2 regions of the Dokdonia sp. PRO95 genome follow, and region 2 is predicted to be linked to the other one. Evidence: riboswitches for the same ligand, from Rfam matches in the RefSeq annotation. Region 2 holds a riboswitch; the other holds the start of a gene.
The links. Region 2 has a riboswitch for thiamine pyrophosphate ahead of D017_RS06185 (TonB-dependent receptor). Riboswitches for the same ligand answer to the same signal wherever they lie in the genome.
Positions count from the first base shown of each region.

Region 1: linked by a shared signal. The riboswitch ahead of thiS (sulfur carrier protein ThiS) and the one ahead of D017_RS06185 (TonB-dependent receptor) in region 2 are both predicted to bind thiamine pyrophosphate.

Region 1 covers NZ_CM001837.1:2,796,133-2,806,677, reverse strand. Annotated here, with positions in the region: gene D017_RS12680 (HesA/MoeB/ThiF family protein) at 1-585, opposite strand, end outside; gene thiH (2-iminoacetate synthase ThiH) at 587-1,705, opposite strand; gene D017_RS12670 (thiazole synthase) at 1,717-2,487, opposite strand; gene thiE (thiamine phosphate synthase) at 2,491-3,132, opposite strand; gene D017_RS12660 (hydroxymethylpyrimidine/phosphomethylpyrimidine kinase) at 3,132-3,905, opposite strand; gene D017_RS12655 (thiamine phosphate synthase) at 4,046-4,633, opposite strand; gene thiC (phosphomethylpyrimidine synthase ThiC) at 4,741-6,600, opposite strand; gene thiS (sulfur carrier protein ThiS) at 6,656-6,859, opposite strand; TPP riboswitch at 6,953-7,047, opposite strand; gene D017_RS12640 (hypothetical protein) at 7,322-8,053, shown strand; gene D017_RS12635 (hypothetical protein) at 8,043-9,704, shown strand; gene D017_RS12630 (response regulator) at 9,708-10,094, shown strand; gene D017_RS12625 (sensor histidine kinase) at 10,318-10,545, opposite strand, start outside.
Region 2 covers NZ_CM001837.1:1,396,034-1,406,578, reverse strand. Annotated here, with positions in the region: gene D017_RS06225 (DUF58 domain-containing protein) at 1-568, opposite strand, end outside; gene D017_RS06220 (ATP-dependent Clp protease proteolytic subunit) at 672-1,220, opposite strand; gene trxA (thioredoxin) at 1,421-1,738, opposite strand; gene D017_RS06210 (zinc metallopeptidase) at 1,885-2,586, opposite strand; gene ald (alanine dehydrogenase) at 2,779-3,885, opposite strand; gene D017_RS06200 (SemiSWEET transporter) at 4,011-4,280, opposite strand; gene leuS (leucine--tRNA ligase) at 4,370-7,246, opposite strand; gene D017_RS06190 (2-dehydropantoate 2-reductase) at 7,429-8,352, opposite strand; TPP riboswitch at 8,463-8,555, shown strand; gene D017_RS06185 (TonB-dependent receptor) at 8,714-10,545, shown strand, end outside.

The DNA.
Region 1 (10,545 bases), 1.4 Mb from region 2:
TGCGCCTAGAACGCCTGCTTCAGAGCAATTAGGCATTTCATTTTGCTTAGGAGGTGTTGGGTATAAACATCGGTAGGTAGGACCACTTTTATAATTATATACAGCCAGCTGACCTTCAAATTTATAAATAGAGCCTAGCACAACAGGTTTATCTTTTAATACAGCAGCATCATTTACTAAATATCGCGTAGCAAAATTATCAGAGCCATCCACAATAATATCATAGCTTCCAAAGAGCTCTAGTGCATTATCTTTAGTAAGACGCACTGGGTACGTATCCAATGTAATATAAGGATTGAGCTTTTCTAAGCGGCTTGCAGCTGTTATCGCTTTGTTACTTCCAATATCATCATGAGTATATAAAATTTGACGTTGTAAATTAGATTGCTCAACAACATCATTATCTATAACTCCTATTCTGCCTACACCTGCTGCTGTGAGATATTGCAACACGGGACATCCCAAACCACCAGCACCTATCACTAAAACGCTTGCATTTTTTATTTTTAATTGGCCCTCTAGTCCTATTTCGTCTAGAATAAGGTGTCTGCTATATTGTTGTTTTTCTGAAGTGGTTAGATCCATTTTACACAGTTTTAAAATAACTTTTATCCCAATCTTTCCAAACCGCTTGGTATCCTTTAGATTCAATCATTTGTTTGATTTCATCAGTATCTCTTTCGTCTGAAATTTCAAATTGTTCTAATGATTGTGGATCCACGACGTAGCCTCCAGGGTTTGTCTTAGATTGTGCACTTATTGACGTTATCCCTAGACTTATTATGTTATTTCTGAAGCATTCACTTTCTCTTGTAGACATAGATAACTCTACATCTTCATCTAGTAAACGATAAGCACAAATAAGCTGCACCAGATCTGAGTCTGTCATTTCAACCTTAGGTTGTACTTCTCCTTGATGCGGTCTTAATCTGGGGAAGGAGATAGAGTACTTTGTTTGCCAATAGGTTTTTTGTAAATATTTTAGATGTAATGCTGTATAAAAACTATCTACGCGCCAATCTTCTAGACCAAATAAAGCACCAATACCTATCTTGTGAATGCCAGCTTTACCCAGTCTATCAGGAGTATCTAAGCGATAGTCAAAGTTTGATTTTCTTCCTTTAGGGTGATGGTTTTTGTACGTTGCCCTATGATAGGTCTCTTGGTATACCAATACAGCATACAAACCAGCACTAACGAGTTGTTCATATTCCTCTTGATCCAGTGGCTGTACTTCGATACTTATATTTGAAAAATGATCTCTGATGATTTCAATTGCGTGCTTTAGATAAGAAACACCAACAGTTTTGTTTGCTTCTCCGGTAACCAGTAAAATGTGATCATATCCTTTAGATTTTAGAAATGCAACCTCTTTTAGGATCTCTTCATCATTGAGTGTTCTACGAGGAATTTTGTTAGTCATACTAAAACCGCAGTACGTACATATGTTTTGACATTCATTAGACAGATACATCGGAATATACATCTGAATGGTATTACCAAATCGCTTTTTAGTAAGCGCATGGCTACGCTGTGCCATTTCCTCAAGAAAGTCTTTGGCAGCAGGAGAAATGAGTGCTTTAAAATCTTCCAAATCTATTTTTTCCTTATCAAGAGCATGCCGCACATCTTGTGCTGTGTAGCTATAGATTTCATTCTCTACGGTACCCCAGTCATAGGTGTCAAAGGTGTTTTTAAAAGACATAGGCAGTTGTTTTAATTAAGAAATGAAGTGAGCGGGCTGCTAGCTTCTGCATATGTTTTTACGGGAGCTAATTTTGCATTGTAAGCCGTGCGACCTGCATGTACTGCCATTTTAAATGCTTTTGCCATAGCTACAGGATTTTTAGAAACTGCGATGGCTGTGTTCACTAAAACAGCATCAGCTCCTAACTCCATGGCGTAAGCCGCATGCGACGGACTACCAATTCCAGCATCTACAATTACTGGCACGTTACTTTGCTCAATAATAATTTCTAGAAAGTCTACCGTTTTTATTCCTTTATTAGTGCCTATTGGAGCTCCTAGGGGCATTACACATTGTACACCCACATCTTCCAGCCTTTTACATAACACGGGATCTGCGTGTATGTATGGCATCACTACAAAACCTAATTTTACTAGTTCTTCGGCGGCATTGAGGGTTTCTATAGGGTCTGGTAAAAGGTATTTGGGATCGGGGTGAATTTCTAGTTTAATCCAATTAGTCTCTAGTGCTTCACGTGCTAGCTGCGCTGCAAAAACGGCTTCTGTTGCAGTTCTTACTCCAGAGGTGTTAGGTAGTATATGCACATGAGGACGCATAATACTTTGCAGCATAGTATCCTCTTCATTTGCAACATCTACACGCTTTAGAGCAACGGTTATTAGTTCGCTTTCAGAGGCTATCAAAGCCTCTGTCATCAATTGATTTGAGCTAAATTTTCCCGTTCCAGTAAATAATCGTGAGCTGAATTCCTTATCAGCTATTCTTAAAATATCGTTCATATATTATTTAAATGTATGGCGTTGTTCTTCTATTAATGATGCTCCTAGGGATTGCTGGAAGGCTTCTATTTTTGTAAAGTCATTGGTAATTTCTCCAGATATAGCGATTCCATAAATACCTGTTTCTAGTAGATCTGTTACGTCGTCTGTGGTGATTCCTCCAATTGCGATAATGGGAGTTTTAGTTTTTAATTCATCTGTAATGAGACGATAACCGTTAAAACCTAAAATTGGGCTTAAATTCTTCTTGGTAGATGTAAAACGTAACGGCCCAAGACCTATGTAATCTACTCCTTTGTTTATCAATGATACACAGTCTTCTAGCGTATTTGCAGTACCTCCTATAATTTGCCAAGAGTATAAATGCGTTCTAGCGATAGTAGGGCAGGAGTCGGTTTTTCCTAAGTGCACACCATCTGCTTTTGCTTCTTTTGCTATCTCATAGTGATCATTGATGATGAGTTTTGTACGGTATTGTGCGGTTATTGCTCGCGCTTCTTTTGCTGTAATTAGTACCTGGTCTAAAGAGACATTTTTTAAGCGAAGTTGCACCAGTGTTGCTCCATGCGTACAAGCATTCTCTATGTTATCAAGATGCACTTCTGGCGTTTTACCCTGAGAGATATAATGTAGTTTTGGTATCATTACGATTTAATTTTTATTGTTGGATAACTGTGTTGTCCCAGTAAGCTATCGGTTGAGTTTAAAAAGGCTTCGGTATAGTATTTTGCGTTTATCGCGGCTTCTTCTATACCTTGCTGCAACAAAATATTACTCGCCAGCGCGGCCGAAAGCACACAACCGCTTCCATGTTTTTGTAACACCTTTTCTGCCTTAGGAGTAATATTTTTTACAACGGTTTTACTGTGGTAAAGCAGGTCCCAGCCCGTTTTATCCTTTCTATGTCCGCCTTTTAAGTGAATATTTGTCAAGTTGCTTATGTGTTCTATCGTTTCTTCAATACTGAGGTCTGGATACAGTAGTTGGATCTCATCATAATTAGGAGTAATCACATAACATTGTGACCATATTTTATCCAAAATATCTTGATGCTCGAGGCTATGAAAATCAAAGCCAGCGCTCGCCTTTATGATGGGATCTACAATGATTTTTATCTCAGGATTAAGCATATGTAAGCTATCCAAAACAAGCGACAGCACTTCCCATGATTGAATAATACCAATCTTCACTACGGAGATTTCAAACCGTTCAAAAAGCGTTTCTATTTGCGAAATAATCACAGCTTTGTCTATCCACACACATTCTTTAAAATCGACATCATTTTGAACCGTGACTGCGGTACACACTGATAAACCGTATAGCCGGTGCGCTTCAAATGTTTTAATATCTGAAGTGATTCCTGCGCCACTTGATGGGTCTAAGCCTGCAATGGTTAATATGTAATTGTTTGTTTTCAATACTATATTCTACTTTCTATTAGGGCGTTCCCTTGCAGGTCAGGCTTTCGCTACTCGCTTTTTATGAATGAAAAATTCATAAAAGAGCTCAGACATGCCACTCAATCCTTAACGCGAACTGTTTATTGTTTTGAGATAGACTATCCAAATGCTGATTTTATTTTTTTAAAACTCTGCAACGGATTCACTGCTTTCCATATACTTCCTAAAACTGCAATTCCGTTATAGCCTAGTTGTTTGACTTGTGCTACATTTTCTGGGCAGATCCCGCCCAAGGCAATGATTGTTTTATTGCTATCAGTTACATCAAAGCCACGGCCACTATAGCCTTCTTTTGAAATGGAATTAAACACAGGACTCAAAAAGTGATAGTCAAATTCAAAATAGCAGTCTTCTAGAGCTTGCAAATCATGAAAAGAGGAGCTTATCGTTTTTCCGAACATATTTAAACCTTTAAAATACTTACCAGGATTATCTATGTGATCTATGCGATGTTGTTCCTTAAAATGGATTCCTTTTAAATTAAATTCGTTGATGACTTTATGGTAATCGTGCACTACAATCTTGTCATGAAATGCAGTATCTATCTGCTGTATGTAGGCGCAATATTCCTCATAACTTTTATGTGGTTTTCTTACATGATAGCATGCTAATCCTTGTTTAAATAACTGGTTGAGTGTTTCTACTTCATTAGGGATATCATATTCTGGTGATAGTACGATGATCATCTTTTTGAGTTAAGGATTGTAATGAAAATCCTTTTGCCTTTTTCTGGCAAAAGATTGTAGTGGAAAGCCTGCCCACGCTTTTGCAGCGTGGGAACTCCCACATCTTTTTACAGATATACTTCGGAACCTTTGGCTTTAAATTCTTTTGACTTTTCTTCCATTCCTTTTTGGATGACTTCGTTGTCGACTATGTCATTTACAGCAGCAAAATCTCTTACTTCCTGAGAAATTTTCATGGAGCAAAATTTTGGTCCGCACATGGAGCAGAAGTGCGCCACTTTTGCACCTGCTGCTGGTAGCGTTTCATCGTGATACTCGCGAGCTCGTTCTGGATCGAGACCAAGATTGAACTGGTCTTCCCAGCGAAATTCAAAACGCGCCATACTCAGCGCATTATCTCGATGTTGCGAACCTGGGTGACCTTTGGCCAGATCTGCAGCGTGAGCCGCTAGTTTGTAAGTAACCACACCAACGCGCACGTCTTCTTTATTGGGTAATCCAAGGTGTTCTTTTGGAGTAACGTAGCACAACATCGCACACCCGTACCAGCCTATCATGGCAGCACCAATTCCAGAGGTAATATGGTCATAACCAGGCGCAATATCTGTAGTAAGAGGACCTAGAGTGTAAAATGGAGCCTCATCGCATACTTCAATCTGCTTCTCCATATTTTCCTTTATCATGTGCATCGGGACGTGACCAGGACCTTCTATAAAGCACTGCACATCATGCTTACGAGCGATTTTTGTGAGTTCGCCCAGCGTTTCTAACTCAGCAAATTGTGCCTCATCATTTGCATCTGCTACAGAGCCAGGGCGTAAACCGTCACCCAAAGAAAAGGCAACGTCATATTGCTTTAAAATCTCACAGATATCTTCAAAATGTGTGTACAAAAAGCTCTCTTTATGATGTGCAAGACACCACTTTGCCATGATAGATCCGCCACGAGAGACGATACCCGTCACACGGTTTGCGGTCATAGGCACATAACGTAATAACACACCAGCGTGTATGGTAAAATAGTCTACACCTTGCTCTGCTTGCTCAATCAACGTGTCTTTAAAAATCTCCCACGTTAGATCTTCGGCAACGCCATTTACTTTTTCTAACGCTTGGTAAATAGGAACCGTTCCCACGGGAACAGGGGAGTTGCGTATGATCCACTCGCGGGTCTCATGTATGTTTTCACCCGTAGATAAATCCATGATATTATCTGCACCCCAGCGGCATGCCCAAACGGCTTTTTCTACTTCTTCCTCGATGGACGAGGTAACTGCCGAGTTTCCAATATTTGCATTAATCTTCACCAAGAAATTACGTCCTAAAATCATAGGCTCTGCTTCTGGGTGGTTGATGTTTGAAGGGATTACGGCACGACCTCTTGCAACTTCTGAGCGTACAAATTCTGGCGTGATTTTATCAGGAATAGACGCACCAAAATGTTCTCCTTTATGTTGCTTTCTAATCTCCGTCATCTCATCGATACGCTGATTTTCGCGAATAGCGATATACTCCATTTCTGGAGTGATAATCCCTTGTTTTGCATAGTGCAGCTGCGTGACATTTTCACCTTTTTTTGCACGCATAGGTTTCTTTAAAAGCTTGAAACGCATGTGGTCTAGACTCTTATCATTGAGACGCTCGTTGCAATAGGTAGAGGAGTAGCTATCTAATAGTTCTACATTATTGCGCTCCAGAATCCACGACTCACGGATGCGCTCTAAACCACTGTGTATGTCGATTTCTTTGTTTGGATCTGTGTATGGACCAGAGGTGTCATACACCGTTACTGGCTCGTTTGGCGTTTTCCTTTTGGTCATTGAGTCCACAGTATCACTAAGCGCAATCTCACGCATAGCCACTTTAATCTGTGGGTGAATCTTACCGTTTACGTAGATTTTTTTTGAATTAGGAAATGGATTTCTGGTAATGCCGCCTTGCTTAGGCGCAGTGTCTCTATTTTTCATCTTTTTGGATTAATTAATGATGTTTTTCTACTCTTGAAGTACCTAGAAGTCGCTATTATCCACCTTGTGTGGCTTTAATAATAAGCACAGCATCGCCATCATCAGGAATGGTGGAAACCCATTGTGATCTAGTAATAATGCGCTCATTAATAGCCACAGCAATCCCACTGACCGAAATGTCGAGTTGCGAGAGAATCTGGTCTAGTGTGACCTGTGCTGGAAATTGATACGAGGTTTGATTGACCTTTATGTTTATCATGTTTAATACAATTATGAAGCATAATGCCTCGGTTATATAAACGATAAAGGAATGAGAAGGATAGAATTAAAAATAGAGGAAATATGCAGGAATGCACTACCTCTAACTTTTCCCTACGTTGGTATTAACCAAATCAGGTTCTAAGGATTTTTCTCAAACTAATTTAATAGCTACTCCTAAAGTTTAGACTTTAAAAGTAATAATTATTCTCAACTAGATGAGAGAAAATGTAAAAAATTTAAAATGTTATGTTTTGGTTGGTAGGTTTTTATGGGGATTTAGAGTAGCTTGCGGTTTACCGTAAGTTGCGTTGGAATAGGTTTGGCAATTTTCTTTTTTTTTAATTTAATGAAATAGCGCAAATAGAAAATTAAAAAAGTACCATCTGACTGTGCGAATACCTAAAAATTAAAGAAGTATATATTATTAGATTAATAACAGCAAACTCTAGAATTTATAATAATGTTGAGCAGAAATTTTCTTATTAAATTATATAATGATTTAGAAAAAAGTGAGGTAAATGATAAATTTCAAATTTTATATTTAATTATTCAAATTAAGAAAGAAAGTACTCACAATCAGAATTTCACAAGACCTCTTTACACAGATGTCAAAAAATTCATAGCACTATATGGCAAAAGTATAGAAGAGAAAGATTATGGTTATGATTATTTAAATACTAATAAACTAATTTATGCCATTAACTCGGTTCAGAGCTTTAAAGAGAAATTTTCCTTGGCTGATTATTGCTGTAGAAAACTGGCTAATCATGGATTTGATGATGAATTAGTAATAATAAAAAAATGTCGAAACACTCTCAAAACATCAATGCTTATTGAAAATATTACTTTCAGAAAATTTATCGCTTTGGTATCCCATATGACATCCTATAATATAAAAGCTATAATATCAATATTGTTAATAGTCTTTTTGGGAATGTTTTTCGTTTTATTACCAACCTCAATTGAAAAAAATCAAATATTTGAAATTCAATTTAAGGAATTACATGATAATTATATCTTAAATCATTTTTTTAATATAATAAGTCTAATTTTCGAAACTAGTGAAAATATACAGGTAGAACCCAAAACAAATACTGGAATAATAGTCCTTGCTTTATTTAAGTTGTGCTACATAACTTTTGTAGTGAATTTTTTATATCAGAAAATATTAAAAATAATCTATGGATTTTAAAGTTTTTAAAGACGCGGAATATGCAAAAGATAGTATAGTTTCTATTGTATATAGACTTATTATATTGATTTTTAGTGTTTTTATTGTTATCAAGTTTAATGATAAATTTATTATGTGGCAGTTACTTATTGCATTTCTGTCGTATACAGTATTTCATTTATTATTTCATTCAAAAAACGATGGTTTTCAGCATATTAAATTATTGGTTGATTATGCCTTCATTGGATTTATACTTGTCAATTTCAAAGAATTAAATATCTCTCTATTTACATTACTAATTCTACCTATAATCAACTCTAAAAATTATATAGATAAGAGTATGGCACTCATTCTTTATTTTGCGCCATTAGCCCTTATATTGTTTATTGATAAAAAAATCATTTTAGAATTTTTAATAATTTTAGTTGTTTTATTTGGAATTAATTCATTGAGCAAGTTTAGAAAATCCTTTAAAGGATTTTATGATGAACTAAATAATTCATTAGATACTTTTTTACTGCAAGAAAATGCCTTAGATAATATGCACGAGGTATACGATGAAATATTACCCGTTTTGAACAAGCATAACATATTTTTAAAACCTATAAATCAAATAATTTGCTTTGAAATTGTTGACTCAAGACTTAATATTATTAACGGTTCTCTTTTTACTTATGAGCTAGAATTTGAATCTTTAAAAATTTTCACTGAATTAGAAAAAACTATTTTGTATGATTTGAATATAACCGTAAATGATAAAATAAGTCATAATAACCTATTGTTTAAAACGAAAAGTAATACAATAGAAATGTATTACTTACTAACTTTATCAGAGGAAGATGGAAGTAATATATTTAAAAGCAAAGATTTATTTTATAAACTCATATCTCCATTTTTCGTGAGATTATCGCATATTTTTAATTTCAAGAGAAGACAAGATTTAGAGAGTAGGAAGAATTTTGACAATATTGCTAAAAAAGTAACTTACGTTAATAACGCAATTAATTCAATGCATTTTACAAGAAATAAAATTGGCCCTTTAAAAACATATTTAGATATTTCAAATGATTATGATATGGAACAATCTAACGATCGAAGATTGAAAATTGAGCCGTACTTGAGGCACGAAAGAAACAAGTTGCGAACTTCCTTAAAATTGATACTCGATAGAGCAGATACGATATTAGAAAAGTCTAATAATCCATTTAACGTTCTTGAAAGTAATTATTATCCATTTATTAATATCTTAGTAAGATTAAGAGAATCTGTATCATTTCATTTAAATAGCATTCATTTCGAGTATGAATTTATTGGAAAAGATAAAGAATTGAATAATAAAGTAAAGATGAATGAAACTGGTATCGATTTGGTTTTTTCAAATTGGCTTAGTAACATTAGTAAATATAAGTTGGATAATAATTATGGTGTGCAAATAGAACAGCTTGATTCCAAATATATTATGACTTTTCATAATAATTTTATTCACAGTTCTCAAGAAACTGAACCAAGTTTTGTGAGGGATTTTAATTCTGATGATAGAATGGCAATATTAAAAAGAAATACACACGGTTTAATAGAAATTAAGGATTTCCTTGATCAAATGGGATTAAATGGTAGGTTATGGTCAAAAAATCATATATTATTTTTTAGTATAGAATTTAAAAAGTTTTAAGTTATGGAAGTTCTAATTTTTGAGAATGAGTTTGTCTTTTTAGAAACAGCTTTTAATTATGTAAACGATTTATTCTTCAATAAGGCAATAAATTTTTCTGTTTATACAAAATCACAAGATTTCAAATCATTCGAAAAAGTTAATAAATACGATGCTGTTATAGTAGATATATCTTTATCAGTAAAAAGTGATTTAGATGGTTTTGGAATACTTAAAAAACTTCAGTCTATAAATTATTCATCAGAGAAAATAATTGTTATGACGGGAAATCATAAAATTGAAGAAAGTTTAAATGAAAAAGGATTAAGTAATGGATACGACATTCTTACTAAACCTATTGAAATAATTGCTTTAAAAGAATTTCTTTTAAAAAGAAAAAAAATAAATTGAGGATATCATAAAGTGTCTAGGATGTACTTGAATTTATTCTAAATATTAAGCGGGAACTATGTTTATTTATGTTTAAACAAAATGGATAGCTCATACTGTTCTGATACTCGAATCAAAATTAATAGAATAGTACTTCTTTAATGAAAGTATTAAAATTAAAAAACAACATTATTTATTGAAAAGTGATTGATTCGAGCTGATACACTTTAGATAAAGCCTCACCTCAAAACCGCATTACAAAATGGGTGCCTTCATTTGGTGTACTTGTACAGAAGAGTTCGCCTCCATTCATTTCTACGAAGTCTTTTGTAATGAGTAGCCCAAAGCCAGTCCCTTGTTCTCCCTTAGTGCCTAATGTTGTTTTTGGTATGCAATCTTTAACTAGATTTTTATGCCAGCTAGTTGTCATTCCCACACCAAAATCCTGTACGCCTATTTCAATGCCATCTGG
Region 2 (10,545 bases):
ATCTACGTTTTAGCTTTTCTGCAATGAGATGTAGATGCTTGTAGGTCGCTGTTTTCTTTTCTGCCTTTGAAAGAGCGGGATCTAGCACACCATTTAATTGATCTAATAACATATGGTGATGTCTATCACTTCCCTTCTCTCCTGTATAAAATTCATAATCGTCACTATAAATACTCATTCCTACAGCATCACGCTGCTTTTTCATGAGATTCATAATAGCGGCACTTGCAAGTGCAGAGAAGCTTATCTTATTAAGATCTGTCACGCTGTGCTCCTTTACAGCGGGATAATGCATAGAACTACTATTATCTAGTATAAGGTGGCAGCGTAGGTTAGTTTCTTCCTCATAGCGCTTTGTATACAGTCTATCTGTTTTTGCGTAGAGTTTCCAGTCTATATGTTTTGTACTCTCTCCAGGGTTATAGATTTTATGCTCTGCAAACTCTGCCGAAAATCCATGAAACGGACTTTTATGCATCCCAGAAATAAAACCTTCCACCACTTGACGCGCCAGCAACTCTAAGTTACCGAAGCCCGAAGTTTTGTTAAGTTCTGATTTGATATCCATTATGGGTACAATTTAAGTAGGTAAGATATATGTTTTGATACATTAAACACAAAGTGCGGAATAAATTCCGCACTTTGTGTTACTCATAAAATTATAAAGGAGACTATCCTTCATAAACCCCATCTGCAATCCCGTAGGCTACAGACTCCTCTGCACCCATCCAGTGATCACGCTGGAAATCTTTCATTATTTTTTCAAAAGTTTGACCACAGTTATCAGCAAGGATTTGTGCGCTCAATTCTTTTGTTTTTACAATTTCTTGTGCTGTAATCTCAATATCAGAAGCTTGACCACGTGCTCCACCAGATGGCTGGTGTATCATTACACGTGCATGTGGCTGTATAAAACGACGCCCTTTCTCTCCTACAGATAAAAGCAGTGAACCCATACTTGCCGCAAGACCTGTACAAATTGTAGAAACTGGACTTTTAATCATTTTAATAGTGTCATACATTGCAAAACCAGATGTCACATAACCACCCGGGCTATTAATAAACAGTTGAATCTCACCATGACCTTGTGCATCTAGGTATAAAAGACGATCTATCACGTGCTTTGCACTTTTATCATCTACCATTCCCCAGAGGAATATCTTTCTATCATCAAGCAACTGACTGTCAATTGCGTCTTGTACTTTCATTTTCTTTTCCATAAACATATGCCGCGATTACGGCTATTTATCGTTCCTGCCTAGACAGAAACCTCATCATTATTTTCTTTTAGTAATCAAAACTGCTAAGTGTTGTATTGTTTTGCTTTCGCGAAACCGTACTCCAATAACAGCGCACTAAAAATACAAAAAGGCTTGGCACAGTGCCAAACCTTTCTGATAATCTTATAAAAAGCTTGGGCTTATAAAAGTCCGTCGATAGCTTCTGTGTAAGTTGCCTTAGGAGCAACGCCTACTTGACGTCCTACTACCTCACCGTTCTTAAACATAAGAACTGTAGGAATGTTACGCACTCCGTATTTTGCTGCAAATTCTTGGTTTGCATCTACGTCTACTTTACCTACTATGGCTTTACCTTCGTATTCTCCTGCGATCTCCTCGATAACTGGCCCTACCATACGGCAAGGTCCACACCAAGCAGCCCAAAAGTCTACTAATACAGGCTTATCGCTGTTTAATACTTGCTCTTCAAATGTCGCATCTGTGATTTCTAATGCCATAACTATATGTGTTTAATGTATTCTTATTAATTTCTGTTATGCAAACTTAGTCAATAATTAATCCAAACCTTACAACGCTTATATCAGCTTTGATTATAGCGTCATTGTGACAGTTTATCATACGTTCATTGACAGGATAACACTTATTATCGTCTATTTCCAAAAACTTGTAACGCAAAGTATGCTAATGTAGCGAGCGAACCTATTGCAGCAACAAGGTATGTTCTTGCAGCCCACTTCAAAGCATCCTCTGCTCCATCATACTCTTGTGGTGTTACCATGTTTTCTGCTTTGAGCCAAGCTAATGCTCGGTTACTTGCATCATACTCTACTGGCAGCGTGATAAGACTAAATATAGTCCCCATTGCATATAGTGCAAGACCAATAATAGCCACAGTACCTCCTATTGAAGTAGACGCCATGAGCGCGACACCACCCATAATAACCCACATACTCATTTTTGAAGCAATGTTTACCACGGGTACAAGCTTAGATCGCATTTGCAACCAACTGTAAGCCGTAGCGTGCTGTATAGCATGACCTACCTCATGCGCAGCAACCGCTGCTGCCGAAGCATTGCGCTGCCCGTAAACCACATCACTAAGATTTACCGTCTTATCTCTAGGGTTGTAATGATCTGTAAGCTGTCCAGCTACAGAAATTACTTTTACATCTGTAATTCCATTATCGGCTAGCATTTTTTCGGCAATCTCTGCTCCAGACATCCCGTTGCGCAGCTGCACTTCTGAATAAAATTTAAATTTACTTTTGAGCTTGTTGCTTACTAGCATACTCACAAGCCCGATAGCTCCTACAATAATATAGTAGCCCATATATCCTCCTAACATAGTCGTTTATTTTAAAGTTGTTTTTAGGTTTCTAAAGTTACAAAAGTATTATGCACAAATTAAGCCAAGATTACAATTCATCTTTTTATCATCAAAAGCCTCAAATACTCGGTGTAATAACAACTACATAAGATTATGGAATACATATGTTGTTTTTTAAAAGTACGCTTTCGCGAAAGCGTAACCCACAACCTATATTGCTAGCGGAACATATGGCACATCAAAAACCTCCGAAATCTCTTGATACACAACATCACCTCCGACGATATTCACTCCTTTTTTAAGAGTAGCATCTTTAAGACACGCAGATTTCCAACCTTGGTCTGCAATTTTCAATACATAAGGCAAGGTCACATTAGTAAGCGCTACGGTGGAAGTATAAGGCACTGCACCAGGCATATTTGCCACGCAATAATGCACTACATCGTCTATAATAAAGACTGGATCTTCGTGCGTAGTAGGTTTTGAGGTTTCCACGCAACCACCTTGATCTACTGCAACATCTACAATTACGGTACCTGGACGCATCTCCTTGAGCATGTCTCGAGTAATAAGTTTTGGCGCTTTTGCACCAGGAATAAGAACACCACCTATAATTAGGTCGTGCGTTTTTATATGTTTACGGATATTAAATTCATTTGAAAATTCTGTCACCACGTGTGGCGGCATGATGTCATTTACATGACGTAGTCGCTTCATGCTAATATCTAGGATGGTTACATGGGCACCTAATCCCGCAGCCATTTTTGCCGCTTGAATGCCTACTACTCCTGCTCCTAAGACTAACACCTTACCAGGACTCACTCCAGGAACTCCACCTAGAAGTACGCCTCGCCCTTTTACGGGCTTCTCTAGATATCGCGCTCCTTGCTGTATAGACATACGACCTGCCACTTCGCTCATAGGCGTAAGTAACGGGAGCGAACGGTCTTCCTCTTCAACCGTTTCATAGGCTATACATATAGACTCGCTGGCAATCATCGCTCTGGTGAGCGGCTCACTAGAGGCAAAGTGAAAATAAGTGAATACGATTTGATCTTTCTTAATGAGCTTATATTCTGGCTCGATCGGTTCTTTTACTTTCACAATCATCTCTGCGCTGGCGTAGACCTCCTCAATCGTGTCAAGGATTGTTGCACCCGCATCTATATAATGTTGATCTGTAAAACCACTATTAAAGCCTGCTGCCTTTTGAATATGTACACTATGACCTCTCTTTACGAGTTCATAGACTCCGCCGGGGGTGATGCCCACCCTGTTTTCATTGTTTTTAATTTCTGTAGGAACACCTATTACCATTGCTTGAATTTTGGCGTCAAGGTAACAGAAACACGAAAAAATGCAGATTATAAAATCCTAAAAATCAAGGGCTATCACAATGATATTATTAAAAATACCTATGGATTTCTAGCAATCTGAAAATGTTATTTTTTACCGTATTTGATTTTAAAATAGAGTAATAAGAAAGAAGAGACTACAGTAATTGCATTTGCTAATATAATGGCGAGACTTTCTTTAAGAACTCCATAAACGAGCCAGAATACAACCCCTACAAAAAACATAGTAAACATAGGAAGACTCAAGCCTGAGACATCCTTAGTTTTCCAGGTTTGATACACCTGAGGCAAGAAAGCCGCCGTAGTAAGTGTGGCCGCAACCAGACCTATAATTTCTATGTTATCAATTCCTGCCATAGCAACAACGTATTATTAATGTAATTACAAAACAAAAGCCTGCTCGTGAGCTATTTGAACACAAGCAAGCTTTATATTACAGCTAGGTGTTACCCTACTATATTTACAATCTTACCAGGCACGATAATTACCTTTTTAGGCGTACGACCATCTAGATACATTTGTGTTTTCTCATTTGCCATAACTACTTTTTCTATCTCATCTTTAGATAGATCTAGTGGTAATTCTAGCGTAAACTTCATTTTCCCATTAAAAGAGATAGGATAGTTCTTTGCACTTTCTACTAAATGACTCGCATCAAATATTGGGAAAGCAGCCTCAGAGATACTTTCTGAGTGTCCAAGCTTGCTCCAAAGCTCCTCTGCGATGTGCGGAGCATAAGGTGCAATAAGGATAACCAGAGACTCCAGCACTTCACGAGAGGTACACTTTTGTGCTCCTAACTCATTTACAGCAATCATAAATGTAGATACTGAAGTATTGAAACTAAAGTTCTCAATATCCTCTTCTACCTTTTTTATTGTTTTATGTAGAGTTTTGAGGCTGTCTTTACTTGGCGCCTCCTCTGTCACATTAAAAGCTTCGTCTGCTCCATTGTGATAGAGCTTCCAGAATTTCTTTAAGAAGTTATGTACTCCTGTAATTCCTGCCGTGTTCCAAGGTTTTGCTTGCTCAAGTGGCCCTAAGAACATCTCATACATACGTAGCGTATCTGCTCCGTATTGCTCACAGATTTGATCTGGATTTACCACGTTGTACTTAGACTTAGACATTTTTTCAACCTCGCGGCCTACTTTGTAAACACCATCTTCTAAGATAAATTCAGCATTTTTAAATTCTTCACGCCAGTTCTTAAAAGCTTCTACATCTAGTTCATCTGATGCGTTAACTAAAGTAACGTCTACGTGGATTGCTTGATAAGATTTTCCTTCTAACAACCCAGCAGAAAGAAATTTACTCGTTCCTTCCTCTCTATACACAAAAGCACTAGTCCCCAAAATCATTCCTTGATTGATCATCTTTTGGAAAGGTTCATCTACACCTACGTGCCCTCTATCTTTTAAGAATTTCACCCAGAAACGTGAGTACAACAAGTGCCCCGTTCCGTGCTCTGATCCTCCTATGTATAAATCTACATTACCCCAGTAATCCATTGCTTCCTTTGAAGCAAAGACTTCATCGCGCTGTGCTTTCTCCATATATCTAAAGAAATACCAACTACTTCCTGCCCAGCCTGGCATGGTATTGAGTTCTAGCGGGTAAATCCCGTCTTGAGACTTCTCGACTGCGCTCGAAGTGACCAGATCGTTAGATACTACTTTGTTATTCTTAGTATCCCATGCCCATACATCTGCACGGCCTAATGGTGGCTCGCCTTCTTCTGTAGGCAGGTATTTTTCTACTTCTGGAAGTTTAATAGGTAAATGAGCAACGTCAATCATCTTTGGGATTCCGTTCTCATAATACACTGGAAATGGCTCTCCCCAGTATCGCTGGCGGCTAAACACCGCATCACGCAATCTATAGTTTGTTTTACCTGCTCCTGCGCCTATTTTTTCTAACTCATAAATCGCAAGTTTTACGGCTTTCTTATATTTTAATCCGTTTAAGAAATCTGAGTTTGTGATAACCGTAGTTGCCTTGTCTGAAAAAGCTTCTTCTGAGATATCTACACCTTCAAAAACATTAGGAATTGCAATATCAAATTTCTTTGCAAAGTCATAATCACGTTGATCACCACAAGGAACTGCCATCACGGCTCCTGTCCCATAACCAGCAAGTACATAATCACCTATCCATACTGGAATAGGCTCCTTTGTAAAAGGATGCTCTGCATAAGCTCCAGTAAATACACCAGAGATGGTTTTTACATCTGCCATACGCTCACGTTCAGAACGCTTTGCTGTTTTTTCAATGTATGCTTCTACAGCTTCTTTTTGCTCTGGAGTAGTGATTTGAGCTACTAACTCATGTTCTGGCGCTAGTGTCATGAATGACACTCCAAAAATAGTATCAGGGCGAGTTGTAAACACCTCTACACTTTCGGCATGATCTTTAAGAGGGAATGTAACCATCGCTCCTACAGATTTTCCTATCCAGTTGCGCTGTGTTTCTTTTATTGATTCGCTCCAGTCTATTCCTTCAAGTCCTTGGATTAAACGCTCTGCATAAGCAGAAATACGCATAGACCACTGTGTCATTTTCTTGCGTATTACTGTGTGACCACCACGCTCAGAAACCCCGTTTACAATCTCATCATTTGCAAGTACGGTTCCAAGTGCTGGACACCAGTTTACTTCCGTTTCGGCGAGATAGGTCAGGCGATATTGTAATAATATATCTTGTTGTTCTTTTTCTGTAAACCCATTCCACTGCTTTGCAGTGAATGGTGTGATATTATCATCACAAGCAGCGTTTACCTCTGCATTTCCAGTTTTCGCGAAAGCGGAAACCAACGTTTCTATCGCTTCTGCTTTATCTGTATCCTTATTATACCAAGAGTTAAAAAGCTCTGTAAAAATCCACTGCGTCCATTTGTAGTACTCAGGATTTGAGGTACGCACCTCACGACTCCAATCAAAAGAAAAGCCAATTTTATCCAGCTGTTTTCTATACCCAGCAATCACATTTCCTTGATTATCTACACCGCCCTCAATATTCACCTTTGTAGTCACTGCAGGATGCTGCCCGGTCTGGATTGCATACTGCTCTGCAGGTAATCCAAAAGAATCGTATCCCTGTGGATGCAATACATTAAACCCCTTTAAACGCTTGTAACGCGAGTACACATCACTTGCAATATACCCAAGCGGGTGACCCACGTGAAGCCCTGCCCCAGAAGGATAAGGAAACATATCAAGCACATAATATTTAGGTTTATCACTGTTATTTGACGCGTGAAAAGTGCCTTTATCTGCCCAGTATTGTTGCCATCTGGCTTCTATCTCGTTAAAGTGGTATTTCATGGTATATGTATTATTTATACGCTTTCGCGAAAGCGTGCTCTTCCTCATTTAAGGGGGCAAATTTACAATTAATTATGGGGAATTATATAGTAGGTAATAACATGCTTTGGTTATCATTATAATACTCACTTTTGTATATTAACTGTAATGAGATTTCTTGTCGCTGCGCGCTGTCGAAATGACTATTTCCTTGCCTCTTTCTCTTGCGGCAATAACAACTCATAAATCATCTCATTTACGGGTGTAGCCACACCTAGTCTTTTACCTTCTTTCACGATATAACCATTGAAGTTTTCTAATTCGCTCGGTTTTCCAGCCATGATATCGCGCTGAGTGGAAGCAGTTGTCTCATGCGCTTGCTTGCTAATGGCTCCAAACATATTTTCAAAGGTTTTCTCTGAGAGTATGATTCCTTTTGCTTTTGCCACCTCAAATACTTCTTGCGCGGTCTTGCGCATCAGTTCTTTTATATACGGCTGCTCTCTCATCACGCCTATAGGCACTCTTGTTAGTCCGCCTATGGCGCTTATGGTTGTTATAAAAAGAAATTTTTGCCAGATGGCTACTTGAATATTATCTGGCACAGCAGCATTAATTCCTGCATCTGTAAATACAGACACTATTTTTTCTAGGCGCTCTGTCTTACTATTATCCTGCTCTCCAAAGAGTATTGCAGGCGCTATATCTGGATTAGAAATCACTCCTGGCGCTTCAATAAAACTAATCATACGGCAAAGTCCTGCCAGCACCTGTGATTTAGGCACTACCGAATTAAGGACCTCTACATTACTTGCTCCATTTTGTAAAGGCAAGTACAATGTATTTTCATCACAATATTGCAATATATCTTTTACAGCACTCTCTATCTGATACGACTTCACTCCAAAGATGACTAAATCTGGTGTTTCAATCTTACTAAGATCATCTGTTGCTAGATACGGAGTCGCTTTAAAATCTCCTGTTATGCTGTTTACCTCAATACCGTTTTCTTGTATGGCCTTAAGGTGTTCTCCTCTAGCAATCATGGTTACTTTATTTCCAGCAAGCGCGAGTTTCCCTCCAAAGAATCCTCCCACGCCACCGGATCCGTAAATTAAAATATGCATTGTTTTATAATTTTATAAGAACTAGAGAATGCTAGTCAGTTTAAAAGTACAGTAAGCGGATTTATTTTTTCTTTATAATATCTTAATTAAAAACTCTAGTATATCTTTGCAAAATCTCAAAGGGGTGCTTTTATACGAAGCTGAGATTATACCCATTGAACCTAGAACAGGTAATGCTGTTTAGGAATGAGGAACTTGTTTTTCCAGATAACGCTATACAAATTAGCTTTTCTAGTGTTACCATATTTCTCTTGAGAAGCACTACGGTGCACCCTCTTCAATATGTGCTCACGGCACAGGTATGTAAATGCTAACTTATTAGAATATTTGCCCTTTGTATTCGTAACTAAACCATATACGGATGAAAAAGATCCTATTGAGTATGATTGCGCTTGCAGGAATTACAGCTAGTGCACAAGAGAAAACAGTGGTAGACACTACAAAAGTAGAGTCACTTGATGAAGTTTTAGTACGTTCTGTACGAGTAAAAGCCGACTCACCTATTACGCATTCCAACCTTACAAAAAAACAAATTGCAGAGCGCAACTTAGGACAAGACATTGCTACGCAGCTTAACTTTTTACCAGGCGTAGTGACTACCTCAGACGCTGGTGCTGGCATAGGTTACACTGGTTTCCGAGTACGTGGTACAGGTAACCAAGGGATTAACGTTACTATAAATGGAATTCCCTATAATGACTCAGAAAGTCTTACTACCTTTTTTGTAAATCTTCAAGATTTTACATCATCCGTAGAAAGTTTACAACTACAGCGTGGAGTAGGTTCTTCTACGAATGGACCTGGAGCTTTTGGAGCCAGTCTTAATATTCTTACAGATGCAATTTCTAATGAGGCATATGGTGAGATTTCCAACTCTTTCGGATCTTTTGGGACGCGACGTCATAATGTGAAATTTAGTACTGGATTACTCAATGACCATATTGAGATATCTGGTCGTTTATCACAAATTAAATCTGACGGTTATATCGACCGTGCATCGTCTGATCTTAAATCTTACTTTCTACAAGCAGCCTATAAGGATGATAATACGCTTATCAAGCTTATCAATTTTGCAGGATCTGAGGTTACATACCAATCTTGGTTTGGGATAGATGCAGAGACGCTAGCCGAGGATAGAACCTTTAACCCTGCAGGACAGTTTACAGATGAGAATGGTGAGACACGCTTTCACGAGAATCAAGTAGATGATTACAAGCAAGATCATTACCAATTGCACTGGAACCAGCGTTATGACAATAACTGGAGCACACAGCTCAGTTTAAACTACACCTATGGTAGAGGCTTTTTTGAAGAATATAAAGAGGATGAAGATCTTGCTTTTTACAGTATTTCCCCTGTAGTTATAGGTAGTGAAACCATAGAAACATCAGATATTATAAGACGTCGCTGGCTAGATAACGACTTCTATGTGGCAAGTGCAACGGCAAATTACAAGGACAACATGGTTGACTTTGTAGGTGGTGCTTTGGGTAGCATTTATAGAGGAGACCATTTTGGCGAAGTGATATGGGCACGATTTGCTGGTGATTCTGAGCTAGGAGATAATTACTATTTTGGAACGGGAAGTAAGAATGAGTTTTCTGCTTTCGCGAAAGCGAACTTTAAATTAAATGATCAATGGCAATTTTATGCAGACATTCAAGGTCGATTTATCACTTATAAAACTGACGGAATCAATTCTGACCTTGATGAATTTTTGGTAGATGAAAACTATGAGTTCTTTAATCCAAAATTAGGTTTGAGCTATAAGATTAATGCAGAAAATCAGTTATATGCCTCTTATGCCCGTGCAAACCGTGAGCCCAACCGTGGAGATTTTGAAGACGGCAATCCACGCGCAGAAAAACTAGACGACTTTGAGCTAGGATGGAGATTAAATACAGAGACCGTCACCTTAAATGTGAATGGTTATTTTATGGATTATGACGGGCAGTTAGTCCCTACTGGTGAACTTGATAATGTAGGAGCGCCTATCCGAATTAATAGTAATAGCTATAGAGCAGGTATAGAAATAGATGCTGCTATAAAGCTAAGTTCTAAGTTTACTTTACAACCTAATATTGCATTAAGCACAAATAAGAATAGAGATTTTCTTTTTAATCTAGATGGTGCGATTACAAACCTAGGTAATACAAATATTTCATACTCGCCTAATCTCGTAGCTAGTAATAT